DNA from 2 places in the Nocardioides asiaticus genome. Region 1 is predicted to be linked to the other one. Evidence: riboswitches for the same ligand, from Rfam matches in the RefSeq annotation. Region 1 holds a riboswitch; the other holds the start of a gene.

What was found. Region 1 has a riboswitch for cyclic di-AMP ahead of ABLE53_RS01345 (C40 family peptidase). Riboswitches for the same ligand answer to the same signal wherever they lie in the genome.
Region 2: another riboswitch for cyclic di-AMP. It lies ahead of ABLE53_RS03795 (C40 family peptidase); the one in region 1 lies ahead of ABLE53_RS01345 (C40 family peptidase).

The regions. Positions count from the first base shown of each region.
Region 1 is NZ_JBDZDM010000001.1:276,814-286,235, forward strand. It holds gene ABLE53_RS01330 (Flp family type IVb pilin) at 309-500, shown strand; gene ABLE53_RS01335 (M48 family metalloprotease) at 576-1,787, opposite strand; gene ABLE53_RS01340 (hypothetical protein) at 1,784-2,761, opposite strand; gene ABLE53_RS01345 (C40 family peptidase) at 3,045-4,031, opposite strand; cyclic di-AMP (ydaO/yuaA leader) riboswitch at 4,044-4,224, opposite strand; gene ABLE53_RS01350 (hypothetical protein) at 4,381-4,614, opposite strand; gene ABLE53_RS01355 (hypothetical protein) at 4,709-6,100, shown strand; gene ABLE53_RS01360 (NYN domain-containing protein) at 6,104-7,369, opposite strand; gene ABLE53_RS01365 (DEDD exonuclease domain-containing protein) at 7,537-9,357, shown strand; gene ABLE53_RS01370 (Lrp/AsnC family transcriptional regulator) at 9,367-9,422, shown strand, end outside.
Region 2 is NZ_JBDZDM010000001.1:779,437-788,858, reverse strand. It holds gene ABLE53_RS03835 (ABC transporter ATP-binding protein) at 1-123, shown strand, start outside; gene ABLE53_RS03830 (ABC transporter ATP-binding protein) at 120-2,036, shown strand; gene ABLE53_RS03825 (LURP-one-related family protein) at 2,170-2,991, shown strand; gene ku (non-homologous end joining protein Ku) at 3,109-4,089, opposite strand; gene ABLE53_RS03815 (ATP-dependent DNA ligase) at 4,139-5,080, shown strand; gene ABLE53_RS03810 (L,D-transpeptidase family protein) at 5,077-5,808, shown strand; gene ligD (non-homologous end-joining DNA ligase) at 5,822-6,697, shown strand; gene ABLE53_RS03800 (HAD-IIA family hydrolase) at 6,726-7,508, shown strand; cyclic di-AMP (ydaO/yuaA leader) riboswitch at 7,740-7,903, shown strand; gene ABLE53_RS03795 (C40 family peptidase) at 7,908-8,549, shown strand; gene ABLE53_RS03790 (MFS transporter) at 8,654-9,422, shown strand, end outside.

The sequences.
Region 1 (9,422 bases):
CCGCCTTCCGCAGCTCATTCGACGACCCGCCGACGACCGTCGGCGGGTCGTTCTTGTCTTCGAACTGCTCCGCGGTTAACGTGCAGATCACCGCGTTTTCACGCTCAGGAACTGGCCATGGACCAAGGTCCCCCCGTCCACTCTCAGGTGAGCCAGTCCGGTCTAGTCCCAACTGACCACCCCGGTCCGTCCGCTCGCCCGATTCGCCGGGCTCCTGTTCCCGGAAGACTCACTGTCACGCGGGGCGAGTGTCCTCGCACGGACACACGCCCCGGGCCCGGACCCGGTCATTCACAGGAGAAACCACCATGCAGAGCAAGATCGACTACCTGCGCGCACTGATCCTCACCCGTCTCAAGGACGAGCGCGGCGCCTCCGCCGTCGAGTACGGCCTCCTCGTCGCCGCCATCGCGGTCGCGATCATCACGATCGTCTTCACGCTCGGCGACAACATCGCCGGCATGTTCGACGACGTCAACACCGGCATCACGAGCCACTGATCCGACAGCAGTTCACGCGAAGGCGCTGCAGCGAGGGGGCTGCAGCGCCTTCGCCCATTTCGGCGCAATTCCCGACTACTCACCCAGCACCCGATGCGCGACGGCGATCCGCTGCAGCGAGGTGGGATGGGACCCGAACCACCACTGCGAGAACGCGGGAGGTGTGGGGTCGGTGAGCGAGCGTACGTCGAGCGCCCGCTGGATCTCGACGAACGCATCCAGGTCGCGGGTCGTGCGCAGCGCCTCGACATCAGCACGAGTCTCGATCTGCCGGCTGATGACGTTCTCCACCGGGGTCGCGACAGCCGCACCGAGCGCGAACAGCGCGAGCAGCAGCGGCACGGCACGAGGGTCGGTGAGGCCGGCGTGCCTCCGACCGGCCAGCAGCCCGAGGAGCCCGACCCCCACGAAGGCGCCGGACGCCCCCAGTCCGGTCCCGATCGCCACGTCGTCGTGCTTGGCGTGGCCGAGCTCGTGGGCGACCACGGACAGCACCTCGCGCCGGTCCGCGGCGTCGAGGAGGGTGTCGTACAGGACGACCCGCCGGGTGCTGCCGAAGCCGGTGACGTACGCGTTGAGCGTGGTCGTACGCCGGGACGCGTCGGCCACCAGGACGTCGTCGACGTGCACGCCCTCCTTGTCGGCGAGCGCCATCACCTGCGTGCGGAGCGGCCCGTCGGGCAGCGACCGGAAGTGGTTGAAGAGCGGCTCCACGAGGACCGGGTAGACGAAGGAGCCGAGCACGACGAGGACGGCGAGCACCACGCCCGCCACGATCGGCCAGGAGCGCCGCCACCGCCGCGTGCAGGCGAGCAGGGCGAGCACCGCCAGGGCGGTCGCCACGACCGTCACCAGTGTCGAGACGCCCTGGTCGCGCAGCCACGGCCCCCAGCCCTGCTCGGAGAGCCCGTAAGTCCGCTCCTCGTGCTGGTATGCCACGTCGAGCGGCAGCGTGCACAGCCGACCTATCACGACCACGATCAGCACCGCCAGCACCGCGCGCACGGGCCACGGTCCCGGCAGCCGAGCGGTCACCCACCTCCCGACCCGGGTGAAGCCGAGCAGGCACAGCACGACCAGCGAGACGATCAGCGCGCCGCGGGAGAGCCAGCGGGCGACGTGGGAGTACGCCGTGGCCCGCTCGATCTGGGCGGGGCTGAAGACCGAGGTCGCCGACGGCAGGTCCAGGCTCCCGCCGGGATAGGGGTGCCAGGGCACGAGCAGCCAGGCGAGGAGGACGAAGGCGACGGCCCCGAGGCCGAGCACGAGCCACGAGCGCCGGATCACGCCGCCCAGTCTGACAAATGCTCCTGCCAGGCCTTCGTGAAGCCCTTGACGCCGAGACCGGTGACGGACTGCAGCGTCCGGCCGAGCGGCGCTCCAACCTCCACGCGGTCGTAGAGCCGCACCAGCCCGTCCTCGCCGCCGAGCTCGGCCACGACGCGGCAGGCAAGCCACGCGGCCTCGTACTCCTCGCCGAAGGTCGAGGACTGCGAGTTGAAGTCGGACTGGTCCGGGAGATGGGCGGGCGGGCCGTGGCGGCGTACGTCCTTCAGGATCTGGCCCGCGGTCGTCGACAGCGGCAGCTTCACGTCGCGCAGCGCGACGTAGTCGGCGAAGCCCTCCGAGAGCCAGATCGGCAGGTGGGTGTTGGTGGCGGCGCCGGTGGCGGCATGCGTCGCCTCGTGGCTGATGACGACCTGGGCACCCTGGCTGTCGAGCGTCCCGATGACGTCGGGGTTCACGAACACGTGCACCGGCACCGACGACCTTCCGGAGCCGTCGACGGTCGCGGTCACCGCCGCGACGCCGCCGTAGGTCCCGGGGTCCGCGCCCAGCGCCGACTCCAGGCCGCCCTGGTTCTCGGGCACCTCGAGGACGAGGCGGGGCCGCCGCCAGTCCACGACCCGCCGCACCGTCACGACGGCGGTGCGAGCCAGGTCGGCGTACTCCGCTGCCTTCTTCGCTCCTCCACGGACGACCACGAGCGTCTGGGGCGTACGTCGGACCGTGACCGCCCCGGAGAGCCAGACCGGCAGCTTCTCGTCGCCCCCACCGAACCCGGCGATGCGTACGCCGCCGGCGGCCGGGGCGAACTCGACGCCCACTTCCTCGCTCACCGCGCGCGAGTCGAAGCCGGCGAAGCGCCAGCCGATCTCGACGTCGGCGGTCCACGAGCCGTCGGCCGCGACCGCGCCGTCCTCGGCGACGTAGCGCGCCGAGAAGTCGGCGACGTGGAGCGCCGCCGCGTTGCGGAGCACGGTCGTGACAGCAGCGTCCGTGGACGGCCCCGACGCCGTCCTCCGGCCCGCGTCGACGTCGGCGACGAGCTCCTGCAGCGCCTCGTTGGCCGCGCCGGTGTCGGCCTCACGAGAGGGTCCGGGGCTCGGCTTGGGGGCGACGTACTCGCCGGAGCCGGTCAGCCGCCAGACGACGATCGCCGCGATGACCAGGGCCAGGAACGACGCGAGGCCGACCGCCCACCATCGTGGGCGGCCGGCCTTCGGCGTCTGGTCGGCCAGCTGGGTGGCTCCCGGCTCTGGATCAGCCGGGGCGTACGGCGCCGACGTACGGCATCGAGTGGAGGCTCGTCACCTTGACGCCGACCGAGGGGTTCTCGGCGTTCACGATGAGGCCGTTGCCGATGTACATACCGACGTGGCTGATCGGGCTGTAGTAGAACACCAGGTCGCCGGGGCGCAGATCGGACTCGGCGATGTGCGGCCCGGTGCCGTACTGAGCGGACGACGAGTGCGGCAGCGCGACGCCGGCTTGGGCCCAGGCCATCATGGTGAGACCCGAGCAGTCGAAGGCGCTGGGACCGGCGGCGCCGTAGACGTAGGCCTTGCCGACCTGGGCCATCGCGTAGGAGACGGCGGCACCGGCGCGTCCGCTGACCGGGACGTCGCTCGTCGGCACGCGCGGCTCGTTGCGGGAGAGGATCTCCTGGCGCTCCTCCTCCTTGAGGTTGGCGAGGAGCCCCTTGGCCGACGACAGCTTGTCGTCGATCGCGTCCTTGTCGTCCTTGAGCTGCTTCTCGGTCTCGGCGACCTGGTCGGCGCGCTTCTGGGTCGCCTTGCGCCGGATGTCGAGCGCGCTGACCTCGGTGTTGTAGCGGTCGAGCAGGTCGCCCTGGACGCTGTTGTAGGCCGACACGGTGGTCATGCCGGCGAGGAACTCCTTGGGGTCGCTCGAGAACGCGGCCTGGCCGACGGCGGAGATCCCGGAGCCCTCGAACTGCTCGAGCACCGAGTCGCGGAGCTGCTCCCGGATGCCACTGAGCGCCTTGGTCTGGCGGCGCTGGTCGGCCTTGAGGTCCTTCAGCTCCGAGCGAAGGTCCTTGAGGCGAAGCTTCGCGTTGTTGTAGTGCTCCGACGCCTCCTCCGCCTGGTGGTAGAGGGTGTCGACGCGCTGCTGGACATCCTTGATGCTGGGCTTCGCCTGGGCGCTCGGGGCCGGGATCATCCCGGACACTCCGACGACGGCGGCGGCTGCGAGGCCTGCGACGAGTCGCTTCCGACCGTTCAACACGAGCGGGCGGTCTCCCTTGCTTGTCGTACGTCTACCGAGTGAGCTGACGGGTTCGGGCACGACATGCCCTACCCCCACTCCGTGACCCCTCCCCTGCGGGAGGCGTCCCCTCGTGGGGGATACACCCCAGGTGGCGCCGCGAACGACGCCGGATGGTTCCCCGGCTCCCGATCCACCCCGATGCGGACCGAAACTCGACGCGGTGCCCGCGCGGACCGGTTGGTCCACTTCCACAGGCACCAAGTGCCCTGCACAGTAGCGGAGCCGACGGGCGGCTTGCCAATCCCTCCCCGCATTTTTGTGGAGAACGTGGTCAGGCTCCCACCTGGCGGCAGCATCTGTCTCGGTTTCACCCGAACGCGAGCCCGTCGTCGGACCCTGGATCCTCCTCGCGCGGCGGGTCGACGGGCTGCACGAGTCGCAACGGCGGCACCAGCCCGCCGGCGGCGAGGACGTCGAGGGCGCGGCGCTCCTCGTCGTCGAAGGTCAGCTCGGGCGGCGGCCCCAGCAGCACGGTCACCACGCAGTCGTGACACGCCAGCCCCCGGACCGCGCAGGTGTCGCAGTCGATTCTCGTTGTCATGCCCACGACGCTCGCAGGCGGCACCGACAGTTTCCTTCGCGAGTTTCGGCGTTCGGCGTGTCGAGCTCCTCCGTATCCACCAGAATCGCTCCTCGTGGGGGAGCCGATGGCCGTCGTACGCCGACCTGCGACCGTGCCGGCCGACGGCGTGTCGCAGGCGCTGGCGCATGCTCGCGCACGTGTCTCGACGCGGACCATCGGCGCCGTGCTCCTGATCGCGCTGTTCGGGGTCTTCGCCGCTACGGCGGCCCGCGGGTACGTCATCAACGATGTCTTCTCGGCCGAGGTCGCCTCTTGGCGTCTGGCCGGGACCGGCACGCCCTGGCTGGACGGCGTGCACCTCCAGGCCCTGCCACATGTGGAGGTCGACAGGCTCTGGCTCACTCAGGGTCCGGACGGGCAGACCACGGTGTCCCGCTCGCCGGGTGTGATCGCGGCTGGCGTGCCGGCGTACTTCATCGCCGGACTGGTGAATGGGCACGCGAACGATCCGGCGTGGTTCTCCTACCTGCCGGGCGGGCTGATGGCGTCGCTCCTGACGGCACTGGCGATGCTCTTCCTGTGGCTCTCGCTCGACGGCCTGCTCCGCGAGAGTCGGCGCCTCCTCGCTGTCCTGGCCGTCGCGCTGACGACCCCCGTGTGGAGCATCGCCGCCGATGGCATGTACACGCACACGGTCACCCTCCCCGGCCTCGCCGGACTGGCGTGGGCCGTACGCCGCGAGCGCTGGTGGCTCGCCGGGGTCTTCGGCGGAATTGCGCTCTGGGGCCGACTGCACGCCGCGGTCATCGTCGCGATCGTGGGACTCGGCCTCGCCGCGTGGCGGCGGAGACCACGCATCGCCGTCGAGATGGGCCTCGTCAGTGGCGTCTTCCTCGGCCTCGCCTCGGTGTGGTCGTGGCTGATGTACGGCCACCTCAGCCCCACGGGCGGCTACGCCCCGCCGAGCCAGTACGCGGAGAAGGCCGCCAGTGGCAACCACCTCGATCAGTTGGTCAACCAGCTCGGCCTGCTCGTGGCGCCCGACCGGGGCCTGCTCGTGTGGACGCCGGTCCTGCTGCTGCTCCTGCCCGCCGTCGTACGCCACTGGCGGCAGGCACCGGACTGGACCCGGCTGCTGGCAGCGGGTGGGCTGGTCTACCTCGTCATCCAGGGACTGATGAACGGCTTCAGCGGGGGCTACAACTTCTACGGCTACCGGTTGACGCTCGAGACGTTGCTGTGCCTTACTCCGCTCTACGCGGTCTCGGCGATCCGCGCCGGTCGGTGCGTACGCATGCTCCTCGGCCCTGTGCTCGGCCTCCAGCTGGCTGCCTTCTCTCTCGGCGGCTTCCTCGAGCCGCCATTCCTTTCCGACGGGCTCGCGTGGCGGGCCAACGCGTTCCTCCACCTTCTCCACGGCGCCCCGATCCTCGCGGTCTACACGGCGCTCATGGTCGCGATCGGCGCCCTGGCGGCGCAGGCGTGGGGCGAGCGACGCCTGTAGCGGTCAGGACAACAGTCCACCGAGCGCGGTCACGGGCACCGAGCGGGCGCCGTCGCGGCGTACGTCGCGGACGACCTCCTGGTCGTCGCTGACGACCAGGACGACGCGTCCGAGCGGCTCCGCGGCGACGAGGTCACGGATGACGTCGTCGGCGATGACGCCGACCGGGCTGAACACGACCTTCACGCCCCGAGGCGCTGCGACGACGGGCCGCTTCTGCAGCGCCGCCGCGTCGAACACGACCGTCGTCTCCGCCCCCGTGCGCGCGGCCAGGGGCGCGAGGGCCTGCAGGAGCCGGACCCGCTGGGCGTCGAGCGCGGAGCTCGGCCAGAGCGTCTTGCTGACGTTGTAGCCGTCGATGATGAGCCGGGCACGTGGCATGGCGAGGTACTGCTCCAGGTGCGCAGCGCTCGTCACCGACCCCGCGTCGGAGGCCTGGCCGCCGGTGAGCTCGGCCTCGACCCGGTCGCCGGGAGCCCCGGTCACGGGTGGGAGCGCGAGCTCGCGACGCAGCCCGTTGGCCGCGTCGAGCAGCGTGTCGAGCAGAAGCCGGGACCGGAGGCTGGCGTCCTCCCGCTCAGAACGTACGGCGCGGCGCTGCGCGCCGACCTCCGACTCGAGCCGCTCGAGCTGCTGCCGCAGCTGCCGGACCGTCCGGTCCCGCTCGGCGGCGAGCTCCTCCGCCCGCGCCCGGGCGGCGCGTGCCTCCTCGAGCGCCTCCTCCTGGCCGCTGCCGGCCGCGCGCGCGCTCGCGCGCGCCTCACCGAGCTTGCGCCGCAGCGTGGCGTTCTCTGCCTTCAGCTCCTCGAGGCGGGCCTTGCGGTCGGCGCGGACGTCGCGCAGCTCCCGCTCCACCGCCTCCAGCCGGCCGCGCAGCCGCTCGGTCTCCTCCTCCGCCGCCGGCACGGCCGCCGCGACGACCCGGGTCACCGCGTCGGTGAGGAGGCCTGCCCAGCCCTCCGGCCGCACCAGCCAGGCGAGAGCGGCCACCTCGGACGGGTCGGCGTCAGCGGGCGGGTCGCCGGCGGCGTACGGGATCCTGGCGGTGAGCTGCGCGGCCAGCCGGTCGCGGAGCTCTCCCTCCTCGTCGTCGGCGAGCGCCGCCACGATCGCCGTACCGCCCGCCTTCGCGCGCCTTGCGGGTGCGAACGACGCGACCCGCTTCAACGGCGCCGGCAGGCGCACGACCTCGGGCAGCACCCCGGCCACGAGCGCGACCACCTTGGCCCGGACGGGATCCGGGAGGTCGGTGATGGCGGGGTCTGTCACGCCGCCGCCTCCGTGGAAGAACAGAGAGAATACGGACGCGGCGGCCTGACAAGCTCGATGGTCGCTCGCTGGCGCTCGCTCATGCCGTGAAGGATAGGCGGGCCATGTGCGGGCTCCTCCGCGTTTCCGACGCGGAACTGTCGGTGCCCGGCCCTACCGTCGCAGACATGAGCAGTGCACTGGTCCGAGCCGCCCGCCAGGAGCTGAGGAAGAAGGCCCTCGGCCGGCGGATCGGCCGGTGGGAGGCCCAGCGCAGCTTCGACGAGCTCGGCCGGCCGCTGCGCGACCTCACTTTCTGCGTCGTCGACCTCGAGACCACCGGCGGCTCCGCCGAGGGCGGCTCGATGATCACCGAGATCGGAGCCGTGAAGGTGCGCGGCGGCGAGGTGCTCGGAGAGTTCCAGACCCTCGTCAACCCGCACACCGAGATTCCGCCGTTCATCGCGGTGCTGACCGGGATCAGCAACACCATGGTGGCCGACGCGCCCGGGATCGAGTCGGCGCTGCCCGCGTTCCTGGAGTTCGCCCGGGGCTGCGTCCTGGTCGCCCACAACGCGCCGTTCGACGTCGGCTTCCTGAAGTTCTTCGCCGCGAAGCAGGGGCGGCCGTGGCCCGCCTTCGAGGTGGTCGACACCGCGAAGCTCGCCCGACGCGTCATCACGCGCGACGACGCGCCCAACTGCAAGCTCGGGTCGCTCGCGGTCGCGTTCGGCTCCGCCACGACGCCCAACCACCGCGCCCTCGCCGACGCGCGTGCCACGGTCGACGTGCTTCACGGCCTGATGGAGCGGCTCGGCAACCTCGGCGTCCACACGCTCGAGGAGCTGCAGACCTTCTCGTCCCGCGTCAGCGCTGCCCAGCGCAAGAAGCGCCACCTGGCCGAGACCCTCCCCCACGCGCCGGGGGTCTACCTCTTCCGCGACGACCGGTCGCGGGTGCTCTACGTCGGCACCTCGAAGGACCTCCGCACCCGGGTGCGCTCCTACTTCACCGCCTCGGAGACCCGCTCCCGGATGGGCGAGATGGTCGGCCTGGCGGCGACCGTCGACGGGATCGAGTGCGCGACGGCGCTCGAGGCGGCGGTCCGCGAGCTGCGGCTGATCGCGGAGCACAAGCCGCGCTACAACCGCCGCTCCCGGTTTCCCGAGCGGGTCCACTTCGTGAAGCTCACCCGCGAGCCCTGGCCCCGGCTCTCGATGGTCAAGCGGGTGCTGGACGACGACGCGGACTACCTCGGACCGTTCAGCTCCAAGAAGGTCGCCGAGAAGGCGCTCCAGGCGCTCCACGACACCTTCCCGGTCCGGCAGTGCTCGGACCGGCTCGGTCGTCATCCCCGCAAGACGCCGTGCGTCCTCGCCGAGATGGGCCGCTGCCTGAGCCCGTGCGACGGCAGCGTCGACGAGGCGACGTACTCCGCACTGGTGCGGCAGCTGCGCGACACGCTGCTCCACCGGCCCGACGAGGTGGTCGAGTCGATCAACCGGCGGATGCTCGCGCTCGCGGAGGAGGAGCGGTTCGAGGAGGCCGGCGTCCACCGCGATCGCCTCGCCGCCTTCGTCCGTGCCGCGGCCCGCACCCAGCGACTCTCGGCGCTCACCCGCTGCCCGGAGGTGGTCGCGGCCCGACGCGAGGACGACGGCCGCTGGGCTGTCCACGTGATCCGCCGCGGGCGGCTGGCCGCCGCCGGTGTCATCCCGCCCGGAGCCGACGCCCATGCCTACGTCGCGTCGCTCCGCGCTTCGGCGGAGACGGTCCCGGAGGCGCCTGGGCCGATCCCCGCGGCGAGCGCCGAGGAGACCGAGATCGTGCTGCGCTGGCTGGAGTCGCCCGGCATCCGCCTCGTCGACGTCGATGGCGAGTGGGCCTGCCCGATCCGCGGCGCGAGCCGGCACCTCGCGCTCCACGACGCCGTCGAGGAGTCCCGCAAGACCCTCGTGCCGTTCGACGAGCGGCGCACGCTGACCACCGTGCACCAGCCGACCCGCTAACGTGACCCCGTGATCACAGCCATCGTCTTCGTGAAGGCCGACGTCGCACGCATCCCCGAGGTGGC
Region 2 (9,422 bases), 500 kb from region 1:
GAGCTGCTGGCGACGGTCCCGGCCTACCGCGAGCTGCTCTCGGCGTACGACTCCGACGACGGGTCGCGGCCCGAGCTGGACGACCTCGACGACGACTACCTCGAAGGGGCGGAGAGCCGATGAGTGCGAGCACGACGCCCCAGCAGTCGTCGCAGCAGCCCGCCCAGTCTGCCCGGTCCGAGCAGGGCAACCTGTCGCAGGCCGAACTCGAGGCGCTCGAGACCAACCGGTCGTGGCGCGGGATCCTCGACGCCGACGCCGAGGAGGCGGCCGAGCGCGCCCAGGCCGGGAAGATGGGCGCCGGCGCCCGCCGGCTCCTCGTCGACCTGCTGCGGCCCTACAAGAGGTCGCTCTACTGGCTGATGGCGGTCGTCCTCGTCGAGAACGTCAGCCGGCTCTCGATCCCGTACCTCGTGAAGTTCGGCATCGACAAGGGCATCCCCGCCGGCGACCTGCACGAGAAGACGCTGTCCCTGATCGTGGCGCTCGTGCTGGTCGCCACGGTCTCGCAGGCGATCTCCCGCAACCGGTTCCTTGTGAGGTCCGGCGAGATCGGCCAGGGCGTCCTCTTCGAGCTGCGGGGCCGGGTCTTCGAGCACTTCCAGCGGCTCAGCCCGGCGTTCCACGACAGCTACACCTCCGGCCGCGTGATCTCCCGGCAGACCTCCGACATCGAGAGCATCTACGAGATGCTCGAGACCGGGTTCGACGGGCTGATCACCGCCGCGCTGACGCTGTTCGGCACGTCGATCCTGCTGCTCACGCTCAACGTGGAGCTCGGCCTGATCGCGCTCGTCAGCATCCCGTTCCTCACCTGGCTGACGGTCTGGTTCCGCCGCGAGTCGGCGAAGACCTACCGGGTCACGCGGGAGAAGGTCGCGCTCGTCATCGTCCACTTCGTCGAGTCCATGGGCGGCATCCGCGCGGTCCAGGCGTTCCGCCGGGAGCCGCGCAACCAGGAGATCTTCGACGACGTCAACGACCAGTACCGCGACGCCAACCTGCGTGCCTTCCGCCTGGTCGCGTGGTTCATGCCGGGCATCAAGCTGATCGGTAACCTGACGATCGGCCTCACCCTCCTGATCGGCGGCTACCTCGCCTACCACGGCCACCTCACGGTCGGCACCCTGGCGGCCTTCCTGCTCTACCTGCGCCAGTTCTTCGACCCGATGCAGGACATCTCGCAGTTCTACAACACCTTCCAGTCCGCCTCCGCAGCCCTCGACAAGCTGGCCGGCGTCCTCGCCGAGGAGCCGGGCGTCGCGGAGCCGACGAAGCCCGTGGCGCTCGACCGCGCCCGCGGCGAGGTCACCTTCGACCACGCTCGCTTCGAGTACGTCGGCGGGCGGCCGGTCATCCCCGACCTCGACCTCACCATCCCCGCCGGGCAGACCCTCGCCCTGGTCGGCACGACGGGGGCCGGCAAGACGACGATCGCCAAGCTCGCCACCCGGTTCTACGATCCGACCGACGGCCGGGTGCTGCTCGACGGGATCGACGTCCGCGACCTCACCTCCGACGACCTGCGGCGCAACGTGGTCATGGTGACCCAGGAGAACTACCTCTTCACCGGCACCGTCGCCGACAACATCAGGTTCGGCCGGCCCGAGGCGTCCCACGACGACATCGTCGCCGCCACCACGGCGCTCGGCGCGCACGGCTTCATCACCGCGATGCCCGACGGCTACGACACCGTGGTCTCCAACCAGGGTGGTCGGCTGTCGGCGGGCCAGCGGCAGCTGATCGCGTTCGCGCGGGCGTTCCTCGCCGACCCGGCGGTGCTCATCCTCGACGAGGCGACCTCGTCGCTCGACATCCCGAGTGAGCGGCTCGTCCAGCAGGCGCTGCGCACCGTCCTCGCCGGTCGTACGGCGGTGATCATCGCCCACCGGCTCTCCACGGTGGAGATCGCCGACCGGGTGCTCGTGCTCGAGCACGGCCGGATCGTCGAGGACGGCTCGCCCGCCGAGCTGGTCGCCGGCGGCGACGGGCGGTTCGCCGGCCTGCACGAGGCCTGGCTCGCCTCCCTCGCCTGACTTCTGACGATCCAGGTTTGCGGCCGCTTGGCCGGCGGTAGGTTCCGGGCATGAGCGAGCGTCAGCGAGCGACCGTCCAGATCCTCAGGCCGTCGCACCCGTATTCTTCGTTGTTCCTGACGGGGGCGACGGCATGAGCCACGCCGCCAACTGGTACCCCGACCCGCTCGGCCGCCACGAGCTTCGCTACTGGGACGGGTCGCAGTGGACCGAGCACGTCTCCTCCCACGGGCGCCAGGCGGTCGACCCGCCGGTCGGCGGGAGCCACGTGCCGCAGGTCAACCGGCCGACGGAGAAGGTCCAGCGCGACGTCGCCCGCGCCGGCGTACAAGCGGGCCAGTACGCCGGCGGCGGCTCGCTCTTCACCGAGCCGGTGCTGGTGGTCAACCAGAAGGCGAAGCTGATCGAGCTCAACAACGAGTACGCCGTCTACGACCAGCACGGCCGCCAGCTCGGCGCCGTACGCCAGGTCGGCCAGAACGCGTTCAAGAAGGCGGTCCGGCTGCTCTCCAGCTACGACCAGTTCCTCACCCACAAGCTCCAGGTCGTCGACGCGAAGGGCCAGGTGGTGCTCGCGCTCACCCGGCCGGCGAAGTTCCTCAAGAGCCGGGTCATCGTGCAGGACGGCGCAGGCGCCGATATCGGCCAGATCGTGCAGCAGAACGCGATCGGCAAGATCCGGTTCGCACTCGAGTCCGGCGGCCACACCTACGGCTCGATCAACGCCGAGAACTGGAGGGCCTGGAACTTCAACATCCAGGACCACACCGGCACCGAGATCGCCCGGATCACCAAGACCTGGGAGGGGCTGGCGAAGGCGATGTTCACGACCGCCGACAACTACGTCGTCCAGATCCACCGGCCCCTCGAGGACCCGCTGCGCTCCCTGGTCGTCGCCGCCGCCGTCGCGGTCGACACCGCCCTCAAGCAGGACTCCGGGGGCGGCTTCAACTGACCGGCCCCTCACCGGGCCGGCGGCGCCCCCCGACGAAACTGTCACGGTGACACTTCCAAAGTGTCACCGTGACACCTCACGACGTACGTGACACGTCGGAAGTGGGCGAGCGGGCGCTCAGCTGGCCTTGCGGGCGGCGGTCTTCTTCGTCGTCGACTTCTTGCTGGTCGACTTCTTGGCCGCGGTCTTCTTCGCCGGGGCCTTCTTGGTCGCCTTGGAGGAGGACTTCTTGGCGGTCGACTTCTTCGCAGCGCTCTTCCTCGCCGGTGCCTCCTCCTCGGTGTCGGTGTCCTCCGCGTCCTCGGCCTCCTCGGGCACGTCCTCGCCGCGCGACTTCTTGGCGGCCGCGACGGAGCGTTGCAGGGCCGCGAGCAGGTCGACCACCTCGCCGGAGGACTTCGTGGAGGTGGGCGTGCGCTCGACCTCGCCGCCCTCGATCTTGGACTTCACCAGGGTCTCGACGGCCTCGGCGTAGTCGTCCTCGAACTCGCTCGGGTCGAAGTCCCCGGCGAGCGTCTCGACGAGCATCTGGGCCATCTTGACCTCGGAGTCCTTCACCTCGCCGGTCTCGACGTTGAAGTCGGGCGTGCGGATCTCGTCGGGCCACATCATCGTCTGCAGCACGATCACGTCATCGCGCACGCGCAGCACGGCGACCGTCGTACGCTGCCGAAGCGCCACCGTGACCACGGCCATCCGGTCCGCGTCGAGGAGCGCCTGGCGGAGAAGGGCGTACGGCTTCGCCCCGGTGTTCTCCGGCTCCAGATAGTAGGAGCGCTCGAACAGCATCGGGTCGATCTGGTCGCTCGGCACGAACTTCTCGACGGCGATCTCGCGCGAGGAGGTCGTGGGCAGGTTCGCGAAGTCGTCGTCGGTGAGGACGACCATCTCCCCGTCCTCGGTCTCGTAGCCCTTGGCGATCTCGGAGTACGGCACCTCCTCGCCGTCGATCGAGCAGACCCGCTGGTAGCGGATCCGCCCGCCGTCCTTCACGTGCACCTGGCGGAACGAGACGTCGTGGGACTCGGTCGCGGCGTACAGCTTCACGGGCACGCTCACCAGCCCGAAGGACACCGCGCCCTTCCAGATCGCTCTCATGCGTCACATCCTCCCCGGCCGTCGGCCCGATTGCCACCAAGATGGGGGCATGCGTCCGATGCTCGCCACGACCGGTACCCACGTGCCGACCGGGGACGAGTGGGTCCACGAGGTGAAGTGGGACGGCATCCGGCTCCTCGCCGACGTGCCGTTCGGAAGTACGACGGCGCGGTTGACGACCAGGAACGAGAACCTCGCCACGGTCGCCTGGCCCGAGATCGCCGACCCCGGCCCGGCCGGCCCGTCGGGCCGCGACATGCTCGTCGACGGCGAGGTGATCGCGCTCAACGAGTCCGGGCTGCCCGACTTCCGGGTGCTCGGCGAGCGCATGCACGTCCGGGACGCGCGGCGCGCCCGCGCCTTCGCGGAGGCCCGCCCGGCGACCTACATGGTCTTCGACCTGCTCCGGCTCGACGGCCGCAGCCTGCTCGACCTGCCCTGGACGGATCGCCGGGCGCTGCTCGAGGGCCTCGACCTCGGCAGCTGGCAGGTCCCCGCGACGTACGACGACGGGGCGATGATCCACCGGGTGACCTACGAGCAGGGGCTCGAGGGGATCGTGTCCAAGCGGCGCTCGTCCCGCTACCACCCGGGGCAGCGCAGCCGGGAGTGGCTGAAGTTCGCGCACCGGTTCCGGGAGAGTTACGTCGTCGGCGGGTGGCGACCGCAGACCGGGACGGCCGACCGTCTCGCCGCGCTGCTCGTGGGGCAGCCGACCCCGACCGGTCTGGTCTACCGTGGCCGCGTGGGCAGTGGGATCGGAGCCAAGGAGAGTCTCCAGCTGCGCGCGCTCCTGACCGCCGCGCCGGCCAACCCGTTCGCGGACGACCACCTCGGCGGCGTGCCCAAGGAGGACGCCGTCGGCACCTTCTGGGTCGAGCCCCGGCTCGTGGTCGACGTGGAGACCCACGGGCGCCACCTCTACGACAGGCTGCGCCAGCCCGCGTTCATCGCCGTACGACCGGATCTCGGACCGGAGGACCTGCTGTGAACCCCCAGACCCGTCGTCGGCCGAAGGCCGGCGCCCTCGCCGTGCTCCCGCTCGTCGCGGGCCTGCTGCTCTCCACGATGGAGGCACCGCAGGCGACCGCGGCCGCGACCACCGTCACGCTCGGCGGCGTGCGCGTGAAGGTGCCCGACGGCGGCCGGCAGGTCGTCACCGTGAACCGTACGGCGGGCTACCACGCCCGGGTCGTCCTGTGGCGCAAGAGCCACGGCCGCTGGGAGCGGGTGGCGCGGGCGAAGGACGGCCGGATCGGGTACGGCGGCCTCGTCCGCTCCTGGAAGCGCAGGCAGGGCACAGGCACGACCCCGCTCGGCACCTTCGGGCTGATCTCGTCCTTCGGCACCCATCCGCATCGCGCCGGCTGGAACCTCGCCTACCGCAGGATCCGCAAGGGCGACTTCTGGGTCGAGGACAACACCTCGGCGTACTACAACCGCTACCGGAACCGGCGCCAGGGCGGCTTCCACTGGCGGCTGCCGGAGAGCGCGGAGAACGGCTCGGAGAGGCTCACCGACTATCCGACGCAGTACGAGTGGGCGATCGTCACGAGCTTCAACCGTCAGCAGGTGCGCCACCGCGGCGCCGGCATCTTCCTGCACGTCAACGGCAGCGGCGCGACCGCCGGCTGCGTGAGCGCGCCGCGCTGGTTCATCAAGAAGGTGGTGCGGCGCCTCGCGCCGTCGTACCACCCCGTCATCGCGATCGGGCGCTGAACGGCAGGGTTGGATGGCAGGGGGCGAGGTCCGGGTCGACGTCGAGGGCCGCACCCTCACGCTCAGCAACCTCGACAAGGTGCTCTACCCGCGCACCGGCACGACGAAGGGCGAGGTGCTCAACTACTACGCCCAGGTCGCGCCGCGGATCCTGCCGCACCTGCACGACCGCGCGGTGACGCGGATCCGCTGGCCTCACGGCGTCGAGGGCCAGTCGTTCTTCGAGAAGAACGCCCCGGCCGGTACGCCGAGCTGGGTCCGCACCGTCACCGTGCCCACCACCGGCTCGAGGACCGCCGACAAGCGCGCCGGCACGCTCACCTTCCCGGTCGTCGACGACCTCGCGACGCTCACCTGGCTGGTCAACCTCGCCGCGCTCGAGCTCCACGTGCACCAGTGGACGGTCGACGCCGACGGTACGCCGCAGGGTGCGGACCGGATCGTCATCGACCTCGACCCGGGGGAGCCGGCCGGGCTGCACGAGTGCTGCCAGGTGGCGCTGCTGGTGCGCGACCGGCTCGCCGGCCGCGGCCTCGACGCCTTCCCGGTCACCAGCGGGAGCAAGGGCCTCCACCTGTACGCCGGCCTCTCCGAGGCGCTGCCCAGCGACGAGGCGACCGCGCTCGCGAAGGAGGTCGCCGAGGAGCTCCAGACGGAGCAGCCGCGGATGGTCACCGCCTCCATGACGAAGAGCAGGCGGAGCGGGAGGGTGTTCCTGGACTGGTCGCAGAACTCCGGCTCGAAGACGACGATCTGCCCGTACTCGCTGCGCGGCAAGGAGCGGCCCACCGTCGCCTCGCCGGTCGGCTGGGACGAGGTCGAGGAGGGTGCCGACGACCCGCTCGGGCTGGAGCAGCTCACCCTGGAGCAGGTGCTGGTGCGGGACTGACCCCTTCGGCGTACGACAGGATGTGCGCATGACGTCCCAGCGCCCCATCGAGACCTGGCTGACCGACATGGACGGCGTCCTCGTGCACGAGGAGGTGCCGATCCCGGGCGCGACCGACTTCGTCGAGGCGCTCAAGACCTCGGGGCGACGGTTCCTGGTGCTGACCAACAACTCGATCTTCACCCCGCGCGACCTGCGGGCGCGGCTGCTCGGCAGCGGCATCGACGTACCCGAGGAGTCGATCTGGACCTCGGCGCTCGCGACGGCGCAGTTCCTGAGCGACCAGCGGCCCGGCGGTTCGGCGTACGTCGTCGGGGAGGCGGGCCTCACGACAGCGCTGCACGACATCGGCTACGTGATGACCGACCGGAGCCCGGACTACGTGGTGCTGGGGGAGACCCGGACCTACTCGTTCGAGGCGATCACGCGCGCGATCCGGCTGATCGAGGCGGGTGCGCGGTTCATCGCCACCAACCCCGACCCGAGCGGGCCCTCGCCGAGCGGGACGCTGCCGGCGACCGGCTCGGTGGCCGCGCTCATCTCGACGGCGACCGGCCACGAGCCGTACTACGTCGGGAAGCCGAACCCGCTGATGATGCGCAGCGCGCTCAACCGGATCGAGGGCCACTCCGAGACCACCGCGATGATCGGCGACCGGATGGACACCGACATCGTCAGCGGTCTCGAGGCCGGGCTCCGGACCTTCCTGGTGCTCACCGGCTCCACCCGGCCCGACATGGTCGAGCGGTTCCCGTACCGTCCGACGAAGGTCGTGGACTCGGTCAAGGACCTCGTCGAGATGGTCGGCTGAGGCGCCGCGGCTGCCGATTCAGGGCCGGTTCCTTGACATGTCGTCAAGTGAGTTCACTCACACGTAACACGCCATTTACGCGGGAATCGGTGCCGCGAACAACGGATTTGTGCTAGGCGGATTGGTTTCCCGCCGGATTCCCTGCCTACGGTCCGTTGCTGTTTGCAACTGCAACGCCGGTCCCCGGGTCACGCCGAGTCCTGTCCCGCCGGGCGACCGGTCCCACCGACCCAGCACGACCAGCAGCACTACGGGACAGGAGCGGGGGACCCAAATCTCGCGGCCGCATCGGGAGGCCGCTCGGGGTGAAGCCCAGCCGAGACTCGGATCGGCGGGCCGGGCACCTTCTCGCCCGAACCCGACAGCTCACCTCGCAGGCGTGGGAAGGAACTCCTACGCATGCCCAAGTCCACATCCCGTCCTGCCCTGCACACCCTCACCCGGGTCGGCCTCGCAGGACTCGCCACCGCCGGCATCCTCATGGTCGCGCCGGCCGGCGCGCAGGCAGCCCCGATGACCACCGTCGACCAGGCCACGCCCGCCGTCATCGTTCCCGGTCCCACTCTCCACCTCACCTGGGCCAAGGAGCAGCGCCTCGAGCGCGCGGCCGCAGAGAGGCGCCGCGAGGCCGCTGAGCGCCGCCGCGAGGCGCGGCTCGCGGCCAGCCGTGAGGCCCAGATCCGGAAGGCGCTCGACGTCGCCTTCCAGCACGTCGGGGACCCGTACGTCTGGGGCGCCACCGGTCCCGACTCCTTCGACTGCAGCGGCCTGACGTCGTACGCGTACGCCGCAGCGGGGATCCCGATCCCGCGCACGGCGGCCGAGCAGTCGGCGTACTTCCGCACGATTCCGCGCGACCAGCTGCGCCGCGGCGACCTCGTCTTCTTCGACGACGGCGCCGGCGTCTACCACGTCGGCTTCTGGCTCGGCTGGGGCGACGGCTCGGGCGTGATCCTGCACGCGCCGCACACGGGTGCGACGGTGCGCACGGAAGCCATCTGGACCGACAACTGGTTCGCGGGGACGCTCCGCACCCGCTGATCCACAGTCACCCAGGGGCGTGGCGCCCGGATCCACGATAGAAACGGGCGCCACGCCGCCCGGACCCATGCATCCAGAGGGATCCGTTGGGTAAAGAGGGTGTCGTGGCCCACACCCCGCTGAGCTCGGACCAGCGCAACGCCTTCATCGCAGCCCTCCTCGGCTGGACGATGGACGCGTTCGACTACTTCATCGTCGTCCTGGTGTACGCCGACATCGCCGACGACTTCGACGTCTCCAAGGAGAAGGTCGCGTTCCTGACGACCGCGACCCTCCTGATGCGACCGGTCGGGGCGTTCGTCTTCGGGCTGTGGGCGGACCGCATCGGCCGCCGGATCCCTCTGATCGTCGACGTCTGCCTCTACTCGGTCGTCGGCTTCGTGTGCGCGTTCGCGCCGAACCTGACCGTCCTCATCGTGCTGCGGTTCCTCTACGGGATCGGCATGGGCGGCGAGTGGGGCCTCGGGGCGGCGCTGGCGATGGAGAAGATCCCGGCGGAGCGGCGCGGGTTCTTCTCGGGGCTGCTGCAGGAGGGCTACTCGTTCGGCTACCTGCTGGCCGCGGCGGCGTACCTCCTCATCGGCGACGCGCTCGACCTGTCGTGGCGATGGCTGTTCGCGTTCTCGATCCTGCCGGCGCTGATCAGTCTGATCATCCGCAGCCGGGTCGAGGAGTCGGCGGTGTGGGAGAAGAGCAGGGAGACGCTCGAGGTCACCCGGACCGGCTTCCGCGACGTCTTCCTCAACGGTGCGGTGCTGCGCCGGTTCGTCTACCTGATCATCCTGATGACGGCGTTCAACTGGATGAGCCACGGGACCCAGGACGTCTACCCGACGTTCCTCAAGGCCACCGACCACGGCGGGGCCGCGCTCT